Regions from separate parts of the Salipiger bermudensis genome, predicted to be linked through region 1. Evidence: riboswitches for the same ligand, from Rfam matches in the RefSeq annotation. Region 1 holds a riboswitch; each other region holds the start of a gene.
What was found. A riboswitch is a leader RNA that binds a small molecule or an ion and turns the genes downstream of it on or off. The one in region 1 is predicted to bind cobalamin.
Positions count from the first base shown of each region.

Region 2: another riboswitch for cobalamin. It lies ahead of JF542_RS05135 (DUF4198 domain-containing protein); the one in region 1 lies ahead of nrdH (glutaredoxin-like protein NrdH).
Region 3: another riboswitch for cobalamin. It lies ahead of JF542_RS21565 (TonB-dependent receptor plug domain-containing protein); the one in region 1 lies ahead of nrdH (glutaredoxin-like protein NrdH).
Region 4: another riboswitch for cobalamin. It lies ahead of JF542_RS05225 (DUF1636 family protein); the one in region 1 lies ahead of nrdH (glutaredoxin-like protein NrdH).

Region 1 covers NZ_JAEKJV010000019.1:76,142-80,774, reverse strand. Annotated here, with positions in the region: gene nrdF (class 1b ribonucleoside-diphosphate reductase subunit beta) at 1-112, opposite strand, end outside; gene nrdE (class 1b ribonucleoside-diphosphate reductase subunit alpha) at 146-2,269, opposite strand; gene nrdI (class Ib ribonucleoside-diphosphate reductase assembly flavoprotein NrdI) at 2,254-2,667, opposite strand; gene nrdH (glutaredoxin-like protein NrdH) at 2,671-2,895, opposite strand; cobalamin riboswitch at 2,997-3,189, opposite strand; gene JF542_RS20625 (GlxA family transcriptional regulator) at 3,647-4,633, shown strand, end outside.
Region 2 covers NZ_JAEKJV010000003.1:58,503-63,135, reverse strand. Annotated here, with positions in the region: gene JF542_RS05145 (cobalt ABC transporter permease) at 1-304, opposite strand, end outside; gene cbiM (cobalt transporter CbiM) at 301-912, opposite strand; gene JF542_RS05135 (DUF4198 domain-containing protein) at 919-1,704, opposite strand; cobalamin riboswitch at 1,854-2,070, opposite strand; gene JF542_RS05130 (TonB-dependent receptor domain-containing protein) at 2,410-4,338, shown strand; gene JF542_RS05125 (MarR family winged helix-turn-helix transcriptional regulator) at 4,383-4,633, opposite strand, start outside.
Region 3 covers NZ_JAEKJV010000021.1:48,711-53,343, forward strand. Annotated here, with positions in the region: gene mraZ (division/cell wall cluster transcriptional repressor MraZ) at 1-460, opposite strand, end outside; cobalamin riboswitch at 1,153-1,340, shown strand; gene JF542_RS21565 (TonB-dependent receptor plug domain-containing protein) at 1,491-3,353, shown strand; gene JF542_RS21570 (ABC transporter substrate-binding protein) at 3,340-4,176, shown strand; gene JF542_RS21575 (FecCD family ABC transporter permease) at 4,173-4,633, shown strand, end outside.
Region 4 covers NZ_JAEKJV010000003.1:76,639-81,271, reverse strand. Annotated here, with positions in the region: gene JF542_RS05240 (LodA/GoxA family CTQ-dependent oxidase) at 1-379, shown strand, start outside; gene JF542_RS05235 (FAD-dependent oxidoreductase) at 376-1,425, shown strand; gene cobO (cob(I)yrinic acid a,c-diamide adenosyltransferase) at 1,596-2,261, opposite strand; cobalamin riboswitch at 2,257-2,468, shown strand; gene JF542_RS05225 (DUF1636 family protein) at 2,566-2,976, shown strand; gene cobW (cobalamin biosynthesis protein CobW) at 2,973-4,028, shown strand; gene cobN (cobaltochelatase subunit CobN) at 4,041-4,633, shown strand, end outside.

The DNA.
Region 1 (4,633 bases):
AGAAATTCACCGTCAGGCGGTTCCAGACCTCGAGGTCCTTCTCGTCCTGCAGGCGGTTCCAGTTGATCGCGCGGGGCACGGCGCGGGCGGAGGCGGGGGCATTGTCCTTCATGGCGGATCTCTTCCTAAGCGTTTCGGGAGGGGCTCAGAGCGTGCAGGACACGCAGCCCTCGACCTCGGTGCCTTCCAGCGCGGTCTGGCGCAGGCGCACGTAGTAGATCGTCTTGATGCCCTTCTTCCAGGCAAGGATCTGGGCGCGGTTGATGTCGCGCGTTGTGGCCTCGGCGGGGAAGAACAGGGTCAGCGACAGGCCCTGATCGACATGCTCGGTGGCGGCGGCATAGGTCTCGATCAGCGCCTCGGGGCCGATCTCGTAGGCGTCGCGGTAATACTCGAGGTTGTCGTTGTTCATGAACGCCGCCGGGTAGTAGACGCGGCCGATCTTGCCTTCCTTGCGGATCTCGATCTTCGACACGATCGGGTGGATCGAAGAGGTCGAGTTGTTGATGTAGCTGATCGAGCCGGTGGGCGGCACCGCCTGAAGGTTGCGGTTGTAGAGCCCGTGCTCCATCACATCCGCCTTCAGCGCGGCCCAGTCGGCGCGCGAGGGCAGGGCGATGCCGTCGAAAAGCTGCGCCACGCGGTCGCTCTCGGGCAGCCAGTCGCGCTCGGTGTACTTGTCGAAGAACACGCCCGAGGCATAGTCCGAGGCCGCGAAGCCCTTGAAGCTCTCGCCGCGCTCCTTGGCCAGCGCGCAGGAGGCGCGGATGGCGTGGTAGGCCACGGTGGCGAAATAGACCGAGGTGAATTCGACCCCCTCGGGGCTGCCATAATGGATGTGCTCGCGGGCGAGGAAACCGTGCAGGTTCATCTGGCCGAGGCCGATGGCGTGGCTCTCGTCGTTGCCCTTGCGGATCGACGGTACCGAGTCGATGGCCGACATTTCCGACACCGCGGTCAGCGCCCGGATCGCCGCCTCGACGGTGGCGCCGAGATCGCGGCCATCCATGGACTTGGCGATGTTGAGCGAGCCGAGGTTGCACGAGATGTCGGTGCCCATGCGGGCATAGCTCAGGTCCTCGTTGTATTCCGAGGCCTCGTTGACCTGCAGGATCTCAGAGCAAAGGTTCGACATGGTGATCCGCCCGTCGATCGGGTTCATCCGGTTCACCGTGTCTTCGAACATGATGTAGGGATAGCCGCTCTCGAACTGGATCTCGGCCAGCGTCTGGAAGAACGAGCGAGCGTTGATCTTGGTCTTGCGGATGCGCTTGTCCTCGACCATCTCGTCGTATTTCTCGGTGACCGAGATTTCCGAGAACGGCACGCCGTAGATCTTTTCCACGTCATGCGGCGAGAACAGGTACATCGGCTCGTTGCGCTTGGCGAGCTCGAAGGTCACGTCGGGGATCACCACGCCGAGGGACAGCGTCTTGATGCGGATCTTCTCGTCGGCGTTTTCGCGCTTGGTGTCGAGGAAGCGCAGGATGTCGGGGTGGTGGGCGTTGAGATAGACCGCCCCCGCGCCCTGACGGGCCCCGAGCTGGTTGGCGTAGGAGAAGCTGTCTTCGAGCAGCTTCATGATCGGGATCACCCCCGAGGACTGGTTCTCGATGCCCTTGATGGGCGCGCCGTGCTCGCGGATGTTGGTCAGCATGAGGGCGACGCCGCCGCCGCGCTTCGACAGTTGCAGCGCCGAGTTGATGCCGCGGCCGATGCTTTCCATGTTGTCTTCGAGCCGGAGCAGGAAGCACGAGATCAGCTCGCCGCGGCTCTTCTTGCCGGCGTTGAGGAAAGTGGGCGTGGCCGGCTGGAAGCGGCCCGACAGGATCTCTTCCATGAACGACATGGCAAGGTCCTGATCGCCGCGCGCCAGCGCCAGCGCCACCATCACGACACGGTCCTCGTAGCGCTCGAGGAAGCGTTTCCCGTCGCGGGTCTTGAGCGTGTAGGAGGTGTAGTACTTGAACGCGCCGAGGAAGGTCGGGAAGCGGAACTTCTTCTTGAAGGCGGCGTCCCAGATCTGCTGCAGGAAGGCGCGCGGATAGGCCTCGAGCACCTCGGCCTCGTAGTAGCCCTCCTCGACGAGGTAATCGAGCTTCTCGTCGAGCGAGTGGAAGAACACCGTGTTCTGGTTGACGTGCTGCAGAAAGTACTGCCGCGCGGCCATGCGGTCGGCGTCAAAACGGATGTGGCCCTCGTCATCGTAGAGGTTCAGCATCGCATTCAGCGCGTGGTAATCGAGCGTCTCGCTCATGCGGTCAAGCATTCGGTCCCCCAGAAGGCGTGCAGCCCGTCTTTGACGCGGGCAATGTCGGTGAGCGTGCCAGCGAGCTCGAACTTGTAGAGCAGGGGCACGGAGCATTTCTTGGCGATGACATCGGCGGCGAGGCCATAGGTGGCCCCGAAGTTCCGGTTGCCGCCGCCGATGACGCCGCGCAGGCGGCGGCGGTGGTCGGGATCGTTCAGGAAGCGGATGACCTGTTTGGGCACCGCGCCGCGGCCTTCACCGTCGGCATAGGTGGGGCAGATCAGCACGAACTCCTCGGGAATGCGTCCCAGCACCGCCTTGGGCGAGACCGGGATGCGGCTGGCCAGCATCCCGAGCCCGTCCACGAAGCGCGCGGTGTTGCCGCTGGCCGAGGAGAAGTAGACGATCCCCGGCATGGCTCAGGAGGCGAGCGCGCCGATCATGTCGGGGCGGAAGCCCGACCAGTGGTCCTCACCGGCGATCACCACGGGCGCCTGGCGGTAGCCGAGCTCGGTCACGCGGGCCATCGCGTCGGCATCCTCGGTGAGGTCCACCACGTCATAGGGCAGGCCACGGGCGTCGAGCGCACGGGTGGTGGCGGTGCACTGCACGCAGGCGGGCTTGGAATAGACGATGATCGACATGGGCGGCGTCCTCTTTGTGGCTGGCGGGCAGGGACGCGACCGGACGGCGCGGCCTGTGCCGCTCCGGTCCTGTGACACGCCCCGAACCCACCGTTCGTGGTCAAATCCTGTTGCTTCCGGCAGGTCTCCTGACTCACGGCGGGTCCCGCTTGGCCGGCCTTCCCGGGGTGGCAGCCCCAGTGGCATGATCGGCCTCGCGCGCCGCTTACAGTTGCGGGGGCAGTGCCGGCTTTTCACCGGCTTCCCTCTTGCCGGCGGATGATTCCGCCGAGCACCTGAAGCACCTATATCTAGATCATGCGGCCCAAGGTGCGTCAATATGCAGTTGTGCAACGGTTCCGGGCACAAGAGCTTGTGTGGCCTTGCAGGGCTGGGATTCGGGTGATTTGGGGGCGGATTTTTTCGCTCCGGACGTGGAGATCGGGTGCCTTATTTATGGGCGGGCATGGGGCCGGGTCTCGTGTCTCCGGCGCGTCGCATTGTTTGAGTCCCGCTCTGGCGCGGAACACAGGCCGAAGGCAGTCGCGCCATCGCCTGCCTGCCTCGACGGGCTGGCGATTTGGGGAGGCCGGGTCTGCAGGATATAGGTCTTTCGGACTTGACCGGGATAAATCGAGAGGCTCGGAAGGGGGATCGTCCCCCCCCGCGGGCAGGCGATGGCGCGGCGGCGTCCAAAAGCTGCCACCGAGGCGCATTGCCCGGCACCTTCCGATCCTGTAGATTTGCGCCATCCGCTGTGAAGGATGCCGACATGGCCAGCCCCGCCAAGATCCCTGCCAAGCGTCTGAGCGTCGCCTTCGTTCTGGCCGACCGCTTCACCCTCTCGGCCTTCGCCAACTTCGTTGATGTGCTCCGCCTTGCCGCCGACGAGGCCGACCACTCGCGCCCGATCCTCTGCGACTGGGTGGTGCTGTCGGACAGTCTCGAGGCGGTGCGCTCCTCCTGTGGCGTGCGGGTGCAGCCGGAAAAGCGCCTGCGCCATGCCGGGCGCTACGATTATGTCGTCGTGGTGGGCGGGCTGATCGGCGACAGTGCCGCGCTGGGGGGCGAGGCGCAGGCCTTCCTGCAGCGGCAGGCCGCAGCCGGGGTGCCGCTGGTTGGGCTTTGTACCGGCGTGTTCATCCTGCAAAGGCTCGGTCTGCTCAAGGGCTACCGCTGCTGTGTAAGCTGGTTCCACCACCAGGACTTTCTCGACCAGTTCGAGGCCGAGACGCCGATCTCGGACCAGATTTTCGTGGTCGACCGCGACCGGCTGACCTGCTCCGGCGGGCACGGGGCGGCGCATCTCGCGGCCTTCCTCGTGCAGCGCCATGTCGGGCAGAACGCCGCGATCAAGAGCCTCAACATCATGATGATCGAGGAAGCGATGAGCGGCGAGCGCCCGCAGCCCGGACAGGCCACGGCGCGGCGCGCCGGCGATGCGCTGGTGAAGCGTGCGGTGCTCAGGATGCAGCAGAACCTCGAGCATCCGAAGACCGTCGAAGAGCTGTCGCGCGAGCTTGGCGTCGGGCGGCGCACGCTCGAGCGGCGCTTCCTCGCGGATCTGGGACAGACGCCGCTCAAGGTTTATCTCGACCTGCGGCTGGAGCGGGCGTTGCAGCGGCTGAGGGGTTCGGAGGCCTCGATCACCGAGGTGGCGTTGGCCTGTGGCTTCTGCGACGGGCCGCACCTGTCGCGCACTCTCAAGGCCGAGCGGGGCGTGACCCCGGCGGAATACCGCAAGGCGCAGGCCGGGCAG
Region 2 (4,633 bases), on a different contig from region 1:
CCTCTTCGGCCGGCATGGTGACTTCGGCCACGTGACCGGCGCCGAGATCGGCACGGAAGGTGTGAGCGACGGGCGCGGTCGGGACGAAGAGGAAGAAGCCGTCCTCGTCGGTGATCGTGCGGCCAAGCTCGGCCCCGTCCGGCCCGGTCACGACGACCTCGGTCCCCGCGGCCATGTCGCCGTTCGAGAAGCCGAGCTCGCCCTCGATGGCATCACCGGACGGAAACACACCGGCGATGACCTTGTGGGCCAGAGCGGGCAGTGGCGCGCAGAGCAGCGCCGCGATCAGGAAAAGATGTCTCATGCGATGGCGTTCCGGGTGAAGAGCTCCGGTTTGACCTTGCGGGCGAGCAGCACGGCAAAGCCGGTGAGCAGCGCCTCGATGGCCATGACCGGAATATGGGCAAAGAACACGAGCTTGGCGGCGGGCAGGAACGCGTCTCCCGACAGCGCCAGCGACAGGGCGACCATCGCGGTTGTCCCGGCGATGGCGAAGCCGCCGCCAAGGCCGCCCCAGAGCGCGCCCTGACCGGGAGTGCCGCGCCCGATCAGCCGCCCGAAAATCAGCCCCGCCAGCACCGCTGGCAGGGCGATGTTGAGGGTGTTGATCCCAAGGACCGTGAGCCCGCCGAAGCCGAAGAACACCGCCTGCAGCAACAGGCCGACGAAGAGCGCCGGAAAGGCGGCCCAGCCGAGCAGCAGCCCGGCCAGCCCGTTGAGGATCAGATGCACCGAGGAGGGCCCGATCGGCACGTGGATCAGCGACGCGACGAAGAAGCTTGCAGATAGAACGCCCGCGGTCGGGATCCGGTCGATGTCGAGCGATCTCAGGCCCATGGCGATGCCACCGGCGGCGGCGATGCCGCCACCGAGGACCACCGCGTTCGACAGGGCGCCGTCGACGATGTGCATGCGCGCCTACTCCAGATCCCAGGCGCGGATCCAGATCACCGCGTCCTGGCTGAGTTCCTTGCCCTCGTGCTCGGTCTCGGGGCCCGAGCCTAGCGCGGCAAAGCCCCAGTAGCCGGCCTTGGGGACGCCGAAGGTGAAGTAGCCATTGGCGTCCGAGACCGCCACCACGGCCCCGCCCGGCAGCGGCGAGACGGTTGGCTCGGAGGATGCCATGCTCTCCATGTCGGGCTCGGCCGCCATGTACTCGATCTCGATTTCTGCCCCGGCAACCGGGGCGCCATCGGCGACAACCTGGCCTGTGAAGGTGCCCCCGGCGATGACGTTGTAGGGCTTGTTCAGCGGGATGATCTCGGTTGGCAGGCCGACCGGCTGGTCCCAGTCGGTGGGCAGTTCGTTGCGGTTCAGGAAGGCCTTGGTGATCTGCTGGATATAGAGATCCTCGGAGTCCTCGTAATAGGGCTGCGGCACCGTCACCAGCACGTAATCGCCCGAGCGCCTGACCGGCACCGTGCCCCGGAAGGCCGCGCCCTCGTTCTCGCCGCCGCTGAACATGACCGGTTCGAGCGTGCCGAGAAGATCTGTCTTCTCGCCGTTGTGGATCATGAAGAACGCTTCGGGCGTCTCCAGGTCCATCACGTGGCCGTTCTCGAACGGGTGCCAGAAGATCAGCTTCACCGGCACATCGCCAGGCGTCTCGATCATCGTGTCGGTGGTGTATTCCAGCAGGAAATGCGCCTGCGCGGCTGCCGGGATGGCAAGCGCCGCTGCTGCGGCAATCAGGGTCGTCTTCATCAGGCTCGTCGTCCTTGTCCTTTGCGCCACACCCGGCGCAACTGTCTTTGAGACATCGGGACAAGAGCTTGCGATCCTCGCGCGCGGACAGGGCCGGCACCACGCGGATCCGCTCTGGCGCTCACCCCGACGCCCGGCTTGGCGCCCGTTCCAGGGGCGCGTATCCGGCAGGTCTCCTGACTTGCGGGTCGTCGCGCGGGCTGGCCTTCCCGGATTGCTCCAGTGGCACGATCAGCCGTTGCTTGCCGCTTACAGTTGCGGGGGCAGTCGCAGAATTAGCCGTGACCGAATGGCCCGTGCCGCACTGCGTTCCCTTCTTGCGCCCGGGGCAGAGACTGCACCGGGACCGGATATGCGTCAGTGATGCCAGAGTTTTGCCGCACGCGTCAATCGGCGTCTCGCCGCAGGGCAGCGAGACGCGCCACCGCGACCCTGTCAAGGACCTGCGGCAGCCACTCGGGCTGCCGGGGCTTGCCGCGGCGCTGGTGCAGGCGGCCCACCATCCGACATTCCCGGTCGGAGCCCGGCCGAGGCACCCTCCGGGCGTGGCCATCCGAAGCCGCCACCAAGCGTCTTGGCAAGTTTGCAACATCGTTTGGAAACCTTAAACATGCAATTGCATGTTATGCCATGCCCGGAGTAAGCGAACGTCAAGCCAGGCCCTGCCCAGCCAACCTTTGGGAATTTGTGAGGGGAACAGGGATCATGGCATCGACCATCACCAAAACGGTATTGCTGGCCGGCACCGCAAGCGCGGCGTTCGCGGCGCAGGGCTGGGGGCAGGAGCTTGAGGGCTACTACGCTCTAGACCCGTTGTATTTCGAACAGCTTGACGGCCTTGCCGGAGCCGCGGACCGCGCCACGTCGATGTACGTGTCGGGGCGCGAGCTTGAACATGCGCGCACCGGCGATCTGAAGGACCTGTTCTCCGGTATTGCCTCGGTGAGTGTCGGCGGGGCCATCCCCGTCGCCCAGAAGATCTTTGTCAACGGCGTCGACATGCTCAATCTCGGCGTCGTGGTCGACGGCACCGCGCAGAACAACCGCACCTTCCATCACGCCACCGCGAACGCCATCGATCCCGGCCTGCTGGAAGAGGTGCGTGTCGATGCCACCGTCTCGCCCGCCGATGCCGGGCCCTATGCGCTGGCCGGCTCGGTGGTGATGGAGACCGTGGACCCTGAGCGCCTGCTGGGCGAAGGGCGCAACTTCGGCGGCAATGTGCGCCTGAGCTACGGCGACAACGGCGAGACCTTCCAGCGCGCGCTGACGCTTGCGGGCCGCACCGGCGGGCTGTCGGTGCTGGGCTATGCCAAGCGTGCCACCGGCGAGGACTATGTCACTGGCGATGGCGACACCATGGGGGGCACCGCCGCCGATCTCGACAGCCTGCTCGGCAAGATCGCCTACGAGAGCGAAAGCGGTCATCGCATCGAGTTCTCGGGCCAGCAGCTTCGGGATGACACGTTGCGCCAGTACCGGGCCAATTTCGGCGGCGACGACTCGGACCTGCGCACCTACGACACCACGCGCACCAGCTATTCGCTGCGCTACGAGAACACCGTCGCCACGGGGCTGTGGGATCCCTCGGCGCATCTTGGCTATTCCGAGAGCGACATCATCATCGAAGAGCCATATGACAGCAACGGCCTGTCCTGGACCAAGTCGGCGACGCTGATGAACACCTTCAACCTCGCGACAGGCACGGTCAACGCGGGCTACGACTGGCGCGAGCGCTTCGGCGAATACGACAGCCCCGCCTTTGACGAGTACCAGACCGAACAGAGCGTCACTCACGGCCTTTTCGCACAGGCCCGTCTGCAGCCGACCGACGCGCTCGGCCTGTCCTTCGGCGCGCGCTACGACTGGCAGGAGTTCGAGGGCGTCACCGGCGAGGAGGTGTCCCATTCCGGTGCCTCGGGCAACCTTTCGGCGACCTACGCGGTCACCAATGAGCTGACGCTGCGCGGCGGTGTCTCGTCGGTCTTTGGTGGCATCGACATCGAGGACAACTACACCTATTGGGAGTTCCTGCCGCCTTTCGACTATGGCACGCTCGATCCGTCCCGCGCCCGCAATGCCTCGCTGGGCCTCGACTGGGAGCGCGGCAGGCTCAAGCTTGGCGGCGAGCTCTTCATCACCCAGATCGACAATGCCCGCGGCGGCACCGACAATTTCGACTTCGAGAGCCGCGGCGTCAACATCGGCGCGAGCTACGGCTGGGACAGCGGATTTGCCCGTTTCACTCTTTCGAAAAGCGACACCCGCATCGACGGAGACCGGTCCGACAGCTACGACCAGCTTGATTTCGGTGCGCCGCTCGGCACGGTCATGGCGTTCGAGATCGATCAGGAGACCGGCGTAGATGGACTGAACGTTGGTGGCGGCATAGATGCCGCGCTCGATTACGAGATGCCCTCGGGCCTCGAGGATCTCGAGGGTTACACCGTCGTCAATGCCTATGCCGAGTACGTGCCGCCGCAGCTCGACAACATCACCGTGCGCGCGTCCGTCGACAACCTGTTCGACACGGAATACGCGGATCGCGCCACCTATGGCAGCGACTACGCCGGCTTCACCACGCTCAAGGAGCCGGGGCGGACGTTCTCCCTCACCGTCGTCGGACGCTTCTAGGCACCGCACCGCGCCGCGCCCGCAGGTCGGGCGCGGTGCCCCATTCAGGGATAGAGCCGGATCAGCATCCGTGACAGCGCATAGGCCTCCTCGGTGCTCATCCGTGGACCGAGCCGCGCGCGAATGGCCTCCTCGTAGACCCTCCAGAGCCGTTCGTGCAGCCCTTGCCCGGCCTCGGTCAGCGCGAGCATCTGCCCGCGCCCCGGCCCCGGTCTCGGGCTGCGGCGAATCCAGCCGGTCGCCTCGAGCCGGGCGGCGTGTCGTGATAGCGAATATTGCGGCATGAACAGCTTGT
Region 3 (4,633 bases), on a different contig from region 1:
CGTCAAAATCGGCCAGTTCGTCCTCGGTCTCCTCGAGATCGGCCTCGTAGGCCGCGGGCTCCCAGATCTGGAAGGTGTCGACTGTGCCGATGAACTGCGCTTCGTTCTCGAGCGCAATCTTGTCGCGCAGCTTGACAGGAATCACGATCCGACCTGTGTCGTCAACGCTCGACGTGACCGACTGGCCCGAGATCAGCCGCTCGAGCAGGCGCCGCTTGCGCGAGCCACGCTTCATGTTGCTGATGCGGTCCTCGATGGCCTCGATTTCCTGGATGGTGAAGCATTCGAGATACTTGCGGCGCTGGTCGCCGTAGACGATCACGAAATTGGGGCTCAGACCTTCGGTCCAGTCGGGATCACCGGCTTCAAGCACACGGCGAAAAGAGGCCGGGATGGACACCCTGCCCTTGCTGTCGACCTTGTGCCGACTTTCGCCTCTGAACCTCAGCCTGCGGCCCACTGTCCCTACTCACGCCCCTTGAAACGAAATACGGCGGGTTGATCTGCTGCCACCGATCAACCCGCCGCCTTGACCCGCTGTGCGGGCTGGTCCAGCTGCGCGCGCCACCTGGGGGGATGTCTGCTCGCTCGCGCGCCGGATCTCTGTGTTTCGATGAGGGCGGGTGCCTGTATGAACCTGCTCTTTTATTATTGTGGGTGTTTGCCGGGGCTTTGTTTTTTGCCCTCTGTCCCGTCCCTCATCGTGGTTAAAGGTATGTCATGGGAATTCATGGGAGGCAACGGGGAATTTCGGGAGAAGGCACAAGTTCTTGTCCACACCCCCTGTGGAAAACAACATGTAGAGGCCTATTCGACAAAATCTCACAAACATGTGGTAAGCGGGAACCTGCACACAACTATATATAGTCACGCTGTCGTGAAGATGTCACGGGCCGCAAAATCCCAAAAATGTTTTGTTGCTAAACACAAGAATTTAGGCGTCCTGAGATAAACCCAGATTCGGGCGCACCAGACCCGATGAATCACCTGAAAATCCGGCCGTGATGCGCGCTCTGACCCACGCGGGGGCAGTATTTCCCAAATCAGTTCCATGCAATCCCATGCGCGGTGCCATCCATTCCCATGCGGCCCCGAATCCACGCGCCCGGCGGCTGGCACCAAGGAAGCACTTGTGTGGTGCGACGCGCCGCATTAAGCGGAGCGGGCCTCGGTTCCGGGCCTTGTCCGGAGAATAGGGAACGCGGTGCAAACCCGCGACTGCCCCCGCAACTGTGAGCGGTGAGTGCGACCGGCATATGCCACTGGGCGAAACGCCCGGGAAGGCCCGCGTCGCGCGATGACCCGCAAGTCAGGAGACCTGCCAAGGTGATCACCCTCCCCATGCGCGGGGCTGCGCTTCGGGGTACGGTCTTTCCGTTCGTGGTGACATCCGCACCGTTCACGGGATCCGGACTCCGTCCTCTCTTTCCGCGAACACCACGACAGCCGCCCTTCTGCCTGAAGGGCCGACATGGAAAGGATGGACAGGGATGAAGCATGTCCTCACCTCCGCCTCGGTGCTCGCTCTGAGCACCACGCCCCTGCTCGCGCAGGATGCCGAGTATTACCAACTCCCGACGCTGACGCTCTATGCCAACAGCACGCCGTTCGAGCTCGGCCGCACCGGCACCTCGGTGTCGGTCCTCACCGAGCGCGATCTGGACGACAGCCCCGAGACCACGCTGGCCGATACGCTCGACACGCTGCCCGGCGTCAACGTCGTTACCAATGGCGGCCCCGGCACCAGCAGTGCCGTCAGCATCCGCGGCCTGCCCTCCTATTATGCGCCGGTCTATATCAACGGCATCGAGGTGACCGACAGTTCGTCGACGCAGAGCAGCTTCAACTTCGGCAACATCCTTCCCGGCGGCGTGAGCCGCGTCGAGGTGCTCAAAGGTGCTCAGTCGGCGCTCTACGGTGCCGATGCGGTCGCGGGGATCGTCGCGATCGACCTCGCGCGTGCGCCGGAAGAGCCCGGCCAGACCACGAAGGTGGGCGCCGAGGCCGGCACCTACAACACCAAGAGCGCGGCCCTCAGCTATGGCGCCGCGACCGAGCGTGCCGGTGTCGCGTTCAGCGCCACGCGCTTCGTGACCGACGGGTTCTCGGCGGTCGAGGCCGACGGCTACGACGAGGATGACGGTTTTGCGGCGACCCAGCTGGCCTTCGACAGCTATTTCCAGGCGACACCGGATCTGCGCGTCGGCCTTTCGGGCTTCCGCTTCGACGCCGAGGGCGACTACGACTCCAACGACTGGACCGCCCCCGAGAGCGGCACGACCGACACCGAGAGCTATGGCCTGCGCGCCTATGCCCAGCTGCAGACCGGTGCCGTGGCGCACGAGCTGGCCTACTCGCGCTACCAGATCGACCGTGATACCGACGCCGCCGGCTGGAGTGACAGCTTCGGCTCGACCCGCGACAAGTGGACCTATAGCGGCACATGGGAATTCGCCGCCGGCCGCAGCCTGAGCTTCGGCGCCGAACACAGCCTCGAAGAGGCCGATTTCAGCGCTCCGGTCTATGATGCCTTCTTCTCGCGCGTCGGCACCGCGGAAAACAGCGAGTCGATCGACAACACCGGCGCCTATGCCGAGCTTGCCTGGGCCTTCACGCCGGATGTCGATGCCGTGGTCACCGTGCGCCACGACGATCACTCCGAGTTCGGCGGCGAATGGAGCGGTCGCGCAACCGTGTCCTGGCGCGCCACCGAGGCGCTGACCCTGCGCGGCGCCCTCGCCAAGGGCTATCGCGCCCCGTCGCTCTACGAGCTCTACAGCCCGTCCTACGGCAATGACGGCCTCGAGCCGGAAACCAGCCGTGGTGGCGAGATCGGCGCGGACTATGCCTTTGCCAATGGCGCCACGCTGGGCGCGACCTGGTTCTACACCGAGATCGACGACCTGATCCAATACGAGGGGACAGGCTACGCCCAGGTCTCCGGCACCTCCGTGTCGAAGGGCCTCGAGCTTGCCGGGAGCGTGCCGCTCGGCGACCGCTTCACGCTCTCGGGCAGCTACACCTACACCGATGCGCGCGACGACAACGATGATCCGCTGGCACGCGTGCCGCGCTACGATCTCGCCATGCGCCTCGATGCCGACATCACCGACCAGCTGCGCGCAGGCCTCAGCGTTGTGCACAAGGCCGACTATGCCGAAACCTGGGGCGTGACGGTTCAGGACGAAAGCGACGATCACACCGTGGTCAACGCGCAGGCGAGCTACGATTTCGGCAACGGCTTCGAGGGCTACGTCCGCATCGAGAACCTCTTTGACGAGGATTACCAGATCGTGCCGGACTACCAGACCACGGGCCGCGCCTACTACGCGGGGATCCGTGCGCGCTTCTAGGCCCACCACGCTCGCCGCCGCCCTGCTCCTCATGGCAGGCGCGGCGGCGGCCGACGACGCGGGCCCGGCCCGCGTCGTCTCTCTCAACGTCTGCACCGACCAGCTCGCGCTGCTGCTCGCGGCGCCCGGCCAGCTGATCTCGGTCTCGCCGCTCGCGCATGACCCGCGCAGTTCGGCGATGGCGCGCGAGGCCGGTGCCCTGCCCGCCAATCACGCCCATGCCGAGGAGATCGCCCTGCTCGAGCCCGATCTCGTGCTCGCCGGCAACTTCACCGCCCGCGCCGCCACCGACATGCTCGACCAGCTCGGCTACCGCGTCGAACGCTTCAACCCAGCCAACTCCCTCGAGGATGTGCGCGACAACATCCTGCGCATGGGCACCCTGCTCGGGCGCGAGACCGAGGCCGACGCCCTGCTCTCAAACTTCGACGCCCGCCTCGCCGAGCTGAGCGATGCCCCCGAGACACGCCCGGTCGTGGCCTACTACCTGCCCTTCAACGAGACCGCCGGGGTCCAGTCGCTCACCGGCGAGATCCTTGCCGCTGCCGGGATGGCGAACATCTCCGAGGCGCGCGGCCTGCCCTATGGCGGCCGGCTGCCGCTCGAGGAACTGGTGCTCGCGCAGCCCGACATGATCCTCGTGGGCCAGCCCTATGACAGCCCGGCGCAGGCCACAGCGCTGCTGCAGCACCCGGTGCTGCGGTCCACCGGCACCCTGCACGAGATCCCCGACGGGCAGAACTGGATCTGTGGCACGCCCTTTGTTCTTGATGCGGTCGAAGCGATGCGCAACCTGCGCCGCGACTGGGAGGCCACCCGATGAAACTGGCCCTCGCGCTCTCGACCCTCGTGCTGGCTCTGCTGCTCGCCTCGCTGTCGCTGGGATATGCGCCGCTGCCGCTCTCCGCCGTGCTCGGCGGCGTTCTGGGCAATGGCGATCCGCTGCATGTCATGGTGATGCAGGAGATCCGCCTGCCGCGCACCGCACTCGCCGCGCTGGTGGGTGCCGCTCTCGGGCTCTCGGGCGCCGCGATGCAGGGCTACCTGCGCAACCCGCTGGCCGAACCAGGGCTGATCGGCGTCTCTGGCTCTGCGGCGCTCGGCGCGGTGCTCGCATTGCAGACCGGCCTGTCGGCGGCCTTCGCGCTCGCCCTGCCGCTGATGGCGCTGGTCTTCGCACTTGGCGCGGTGGCGCTGATCCTGCTGCTCGCCGGCCCGCGCGGCGGCTCGCTGACGCTGATCCTCGCGGGCATCGCGGTCTCGGCGCTGGCGGGCGCGCT
Region 4 (4,633 bases), on a different contig from region 1:
GGCGCAGCGGGCCTCGGTCACTGGCAAGCTCGAGCCCGGCGACGTGACGAAGCAGATGGCCGTGCCTTGGCAGGCGGATTTCCTGCAGTGCCGGCGCGACACGGTTGACGCTCCGGCGCCCGGGGCGACGAAGGCGCCGCCTGAAGACACGGCGCAGCTCGCCGGGCCGGTCTACTATCCGGGCTGGTGGCCACAGCACAGGCCGGACATGGTGACCCCCTTCGGGCAGACCGTGCCAAGGGTCTGGACCCGGGGGATCGGGATCAACGATACCGCCGGGTTTATTGCAGAGTGGTCGAAACTTGGCTTCGTTCTGGAGCGCGCTGGCGTCTACTGGGAAACCGAGCGCGACCTTCCGGAGCCGCCCGAGCCGACATGACTGTGCACGATGTCGCAGTCATAGGGGCCGGGCCTGCGGGGCTGGCGGCGGCCCTGACGCTGGCAGAGGGCGGCGTTCGGGTGGTCGTGTTGGAGCGGTCCGAGTCGTTTCGCGATACACCCGGCGAGCACCTCGGGCCGGCAGCCCTCCCGGTCCTCGCGCGGCTCGGCTGGACGCCCCGAGCGCCCGGCGCGGTGCCGCTCTCTGCCATCGTCAGCCACTGGCGCGCGGGTCCGCCCGTGCGGCAGGAGGCGCTGTTCGACCCGTATGGCCTCGGCTTCGCCATCGAGCGCGCGACGCTCCTGTCGGATCTCGCCGCACGGGCCGGGGCGGCAGGTGCCGCCCTGCGGTTCGGATCCACCGCGCGAGGGATCTCGGGTCGCCCCGGTGACTGGCGCATCACCTGCGATTCCGGTGACGTGACGGCCGGAGCGATCTTCGACGCAAGCGGCCGGGCGCGGCGCGTGGCGCGGGCGCTCGGGGCGGCCGCGGGAGCGGCTGACGACTTGATCTGCCATCACCGCGTTCTGGCAGGGGCGGACGCGGGCGCGGTCGAGCTCGTTCTGGAAGCCGTGGACCAGGGCTGGTGGTATACCTTGCCTCTGCCGCGGCCCGGCCGGATCGCGGCAGGGTTCGTCACCGACCGCATGACCGGCGCGGTTTGGGAGAGTGCCCTTGGCCGCGCCCCCGCGACGAACGCTCGGATCGGCGGCCTTTCCGAGTGCACCCGCTGCACCGTGCCCTGCGGCAGCCCGGGCGAGCACCTCGCGGGCGGCGCGGGCTGGCGGGGACTGGGGGATGCGCACGCGGCGTCCGATCCGCTGTCGGGCCTTGGTCTCGCGCGGGCGCTGTCGGACGGGCGGGAGGCCGCGCGTGTCTATCTTGGACTTGCTCCGGAACCGGTGCCGTTGCCGCCCCGCAGCGCCGAGACCGCCACGCGCCGCCTGCTCTATGCCGAGGCCGGTGCGCGCTGGCCATGTGCGTCGTTCTGGCGGGCGCGAACCGACGACAAGTGGCGGCCTCTTGCGCTTCGGGAGGAGGCGTAAACCTGCGGTTGCGGGCTGCGCCATCCTCGACATGTATCTGCCCCGGCTCGACGGCTTCGAGCTGGCCGAGCGGGTCGCGGCGATCCGGTTGTCCGCCGACATGACCGGACGGGGCGGGAAAGCCTCTCACCGCCGCCAGTTGTCCGGTGCGTTGCGCGCCGCGTGCGGTCTCAGAACTCGACGCCCTTCTGTGCCTTCACCCCATCCTTGAACGGGTGCTTGAGCAGCGTCATCTCGGTCACGAGGTCGGCCGCCTCGAGCAGCTCGGGCTTGGCGTTGCGCCCGGTCAGGCAGACATGGGTCATCGGCGGCTTCTCGGTGAGGAGGAAATCCACCACCTCGTCGATGTCGAGGTAATCGTAGCGCAGCGCGATGTTGATCTCGTCAAGCAGCACGAACTGGATCTCGGGGTCACGGATCTGGGCCTTGGCGATCTCCCAGCCGTTCCGCGCCGCAGCGATGTCGCGTTCGCGATCCTGCGTGTCCCAGGTGAAGCCCTCGCCGGAGATGAAGAAGCGGCATTCCTCGGAGAAGCGGTTGCGCAGGAACTCGGCTTCGCCCGTGACCCAGTTGCCCTTGATGAACTGGACCACGGCGCAGGGCATGCCATGCCCGATGCAGCGCATGATCATCCCGAAGCCCGAGGAGGACTTGCCCTTTCCGGGGCCGGTATGGACGATGATCAGGCCTTTCTCCTCGGTCTTTCCCTGCATCATTCTGTCGCGGGCGGCCTTGATTTTCTTCATCTTTTCTTTGTGACGGGCGTTTTCGTCGGCGGGTGTCTCGTCGCTCACCGGAAGCTCCTTCGCTTGACAAGGGCGGAAATTGCGGCGCATCTGGCACCACGCTGGTGCCTGTGTAAACAGGTGAAAAGGGAATGCGCCAGCCCGGGAAACCGGGTCAAGCGCAGCCGCCCCCGCGACCGTGACCGGAAAGGTCCTCCACCGCCACTGGCCTCGCGCCGGGAAGGCAGGGGGGCCGCTGGATGGCGCTGCCATCCTGCATCCGCAAGCCGGGAGACCTGCCAGCGCAAGACGACACCAAGACCGGACGGGGTGTGCCGGGGACGGGTTCATGCCGCCGGTTCATGCCGGGGGTGATCCTGCTCGCATGCCTTTGCCGACACCAGCGGAGAGGCCTGTGCAGAACGATCCACAATCCAGCGCCGAGAGCGAGCTCCTCGTTTGCGTCAAGTGCCGCCGCGGCGCCGAGGCGCCCGCCGATGACCGCCGTCCGGGGCGCCGCCTCTACGACCGGCTGTGCGCGCTCGGGCCCCCCGAGGGGGTGCGGCTGCGCGCCGTGGAGTGCCTGCAAAACTGCGAGGCGGGCTGCACCGTGGCGCTGCGCGGCGCGGGCCGGTGGACCTATGTCTACGGGCAGCTCGACGACGAGGCCCATGCCGAGACGCTGCTCGACGGCGCCGGCCGTTATCACGCCACCGCCGACGGGCTGATCCCGTGGCGCGAGCGTCCGGAGCATTTCAAGCGCAACTGCGTGGCGCGCGTGCCGCCCGCGACCTTTCCAGACCCCGTTCAGGAGACCGACCAATGAGCGACCTCAGCAAGCTGCCCGTCACCGTGATCACCGGCTTTCTCGGCTCCGGCAAGACCACGCTGATCACCGAGCTGATGAAGACCCCCGGCGGCAAGCGCCTTGCAGTGGTGGTCAACGAGTTCGGCGATGTGGGCGTCGATGGCGAGATCCTCAAGGGGTGTGCGATCCCCGACTGCCCGGCCGAGAACATCATGGAGCTGTCGAACGGTTGCATCTGCTGCACCGTGGCGGATGACTTCATCCCCACCATTGAGGCGCTGATGGCGCTCGAGCCGCGCCCCGATCACATCCTGATCGAGACCTCGGGGCTGGCGCTGCCGAAGCCGCTCCTGAAGGCGTTCGAATGGCCCGACATCCGCTCGCGGATCACCGTCGACGGCGTGATCGCGCTGGCCGACGCCGAGGCGGTGGCGGCGGGGCGTTTCGCGCCCGACGTGGCGCGGGTCGACGCGCAGCGCGCCGCCGATGACAGCCTCGATCACGAGACCCCGCTGTCGGAGGTGTTCGAGGACCAGATCGCCTGCGCCGACATCGTGCTGCTGACCAAGCCCGATCTCGCCGGTCCCGACGGCGTCGCGCGCGCCAGGGAGATCATCGCCGCCGAGGCGCCGCGCCCGATCCCGGTGATCGAGGTGGCCGAGGGCGTGGTCGATGCCCGCGTGATCCTCGGGCTCGAGGCGGCGGCCGAGGATGACATGGCGGCGCGCCCGAGCCACCACGACACCCCGCATGACCACGACCACGACGAGTTCGACTCGATCGCGGTGGAGCTCCCCGAGCTGTCGGATCCCGCCGCCCTCGTCCGCGCCATCGAGGGGCTCGCGCGCGAGCACAACATCCTGCGGGTCAAGGGCTATGCCGCGGTGGCGGGCAAGCCGATGCGCCTGCTCGTGCAGGCGGTCGGTGCGCGGGTGCGTCACCAGTTCGACCGGCCTTGGGGCGCGGGCGAGGCGCGGCAGGGCCGGTTGGTGGTGATCGCCGAGCATGACGACATCCGCCGCGACGTGATCGAGGCGGCGCTCGGCACCGTCCGCCAACCCGCCGAGTAAGGCCCGCCCGCCATGCACGTCATCTTCCGCGAAAGCCACGGGCTCGAGGAAAGCGAGACCCCCACCGATCTCGGGCAGAGCCCGGCGGATCTGGTGGTGCTGTCGTTCTCCGACAGCGATCTCGGGGCCTTCGCTGAGGCGTGGCACCGGGCGGCTGGCGGCCTGCCGGAGCTGCGGCTGGCCAATCTCGCGGCGCTGAAGCATCCGCTGTCGGTCGACACCTATGTCGAGCAGACGCTGGCGGGCGCGAAGGGCATCCTGATCCGGCTGATCGGCGGGATGCCCTACTGGTCCTACGGTCTGGCGCAGGTGCGGGTGCTGGCGCAGCAACGAGGGATCGCGCTGGCGGTGCTTCCCGCCGACGGGCGCGAGGATGCGCAGCTCGATGCGGTCTCGACCCTGCCGGGCTCGACCCTGCGGCGGCTGGCGCTTCTCTGCGACACCGGCGGCGCGGTGGCGGCGCAGGCGGCGCTGGCCCAGATGGCGCTGGCGGCAGGGCTCTATGCCGGGCCGGTGCCGGGCTCGAAGGCGCTGCCGCCGTGGGGGCTTTGGACGCCTGAGCACGGCGTGATCGAGAGCGTGCCGCCGCGCGCTTCGGTTGATCC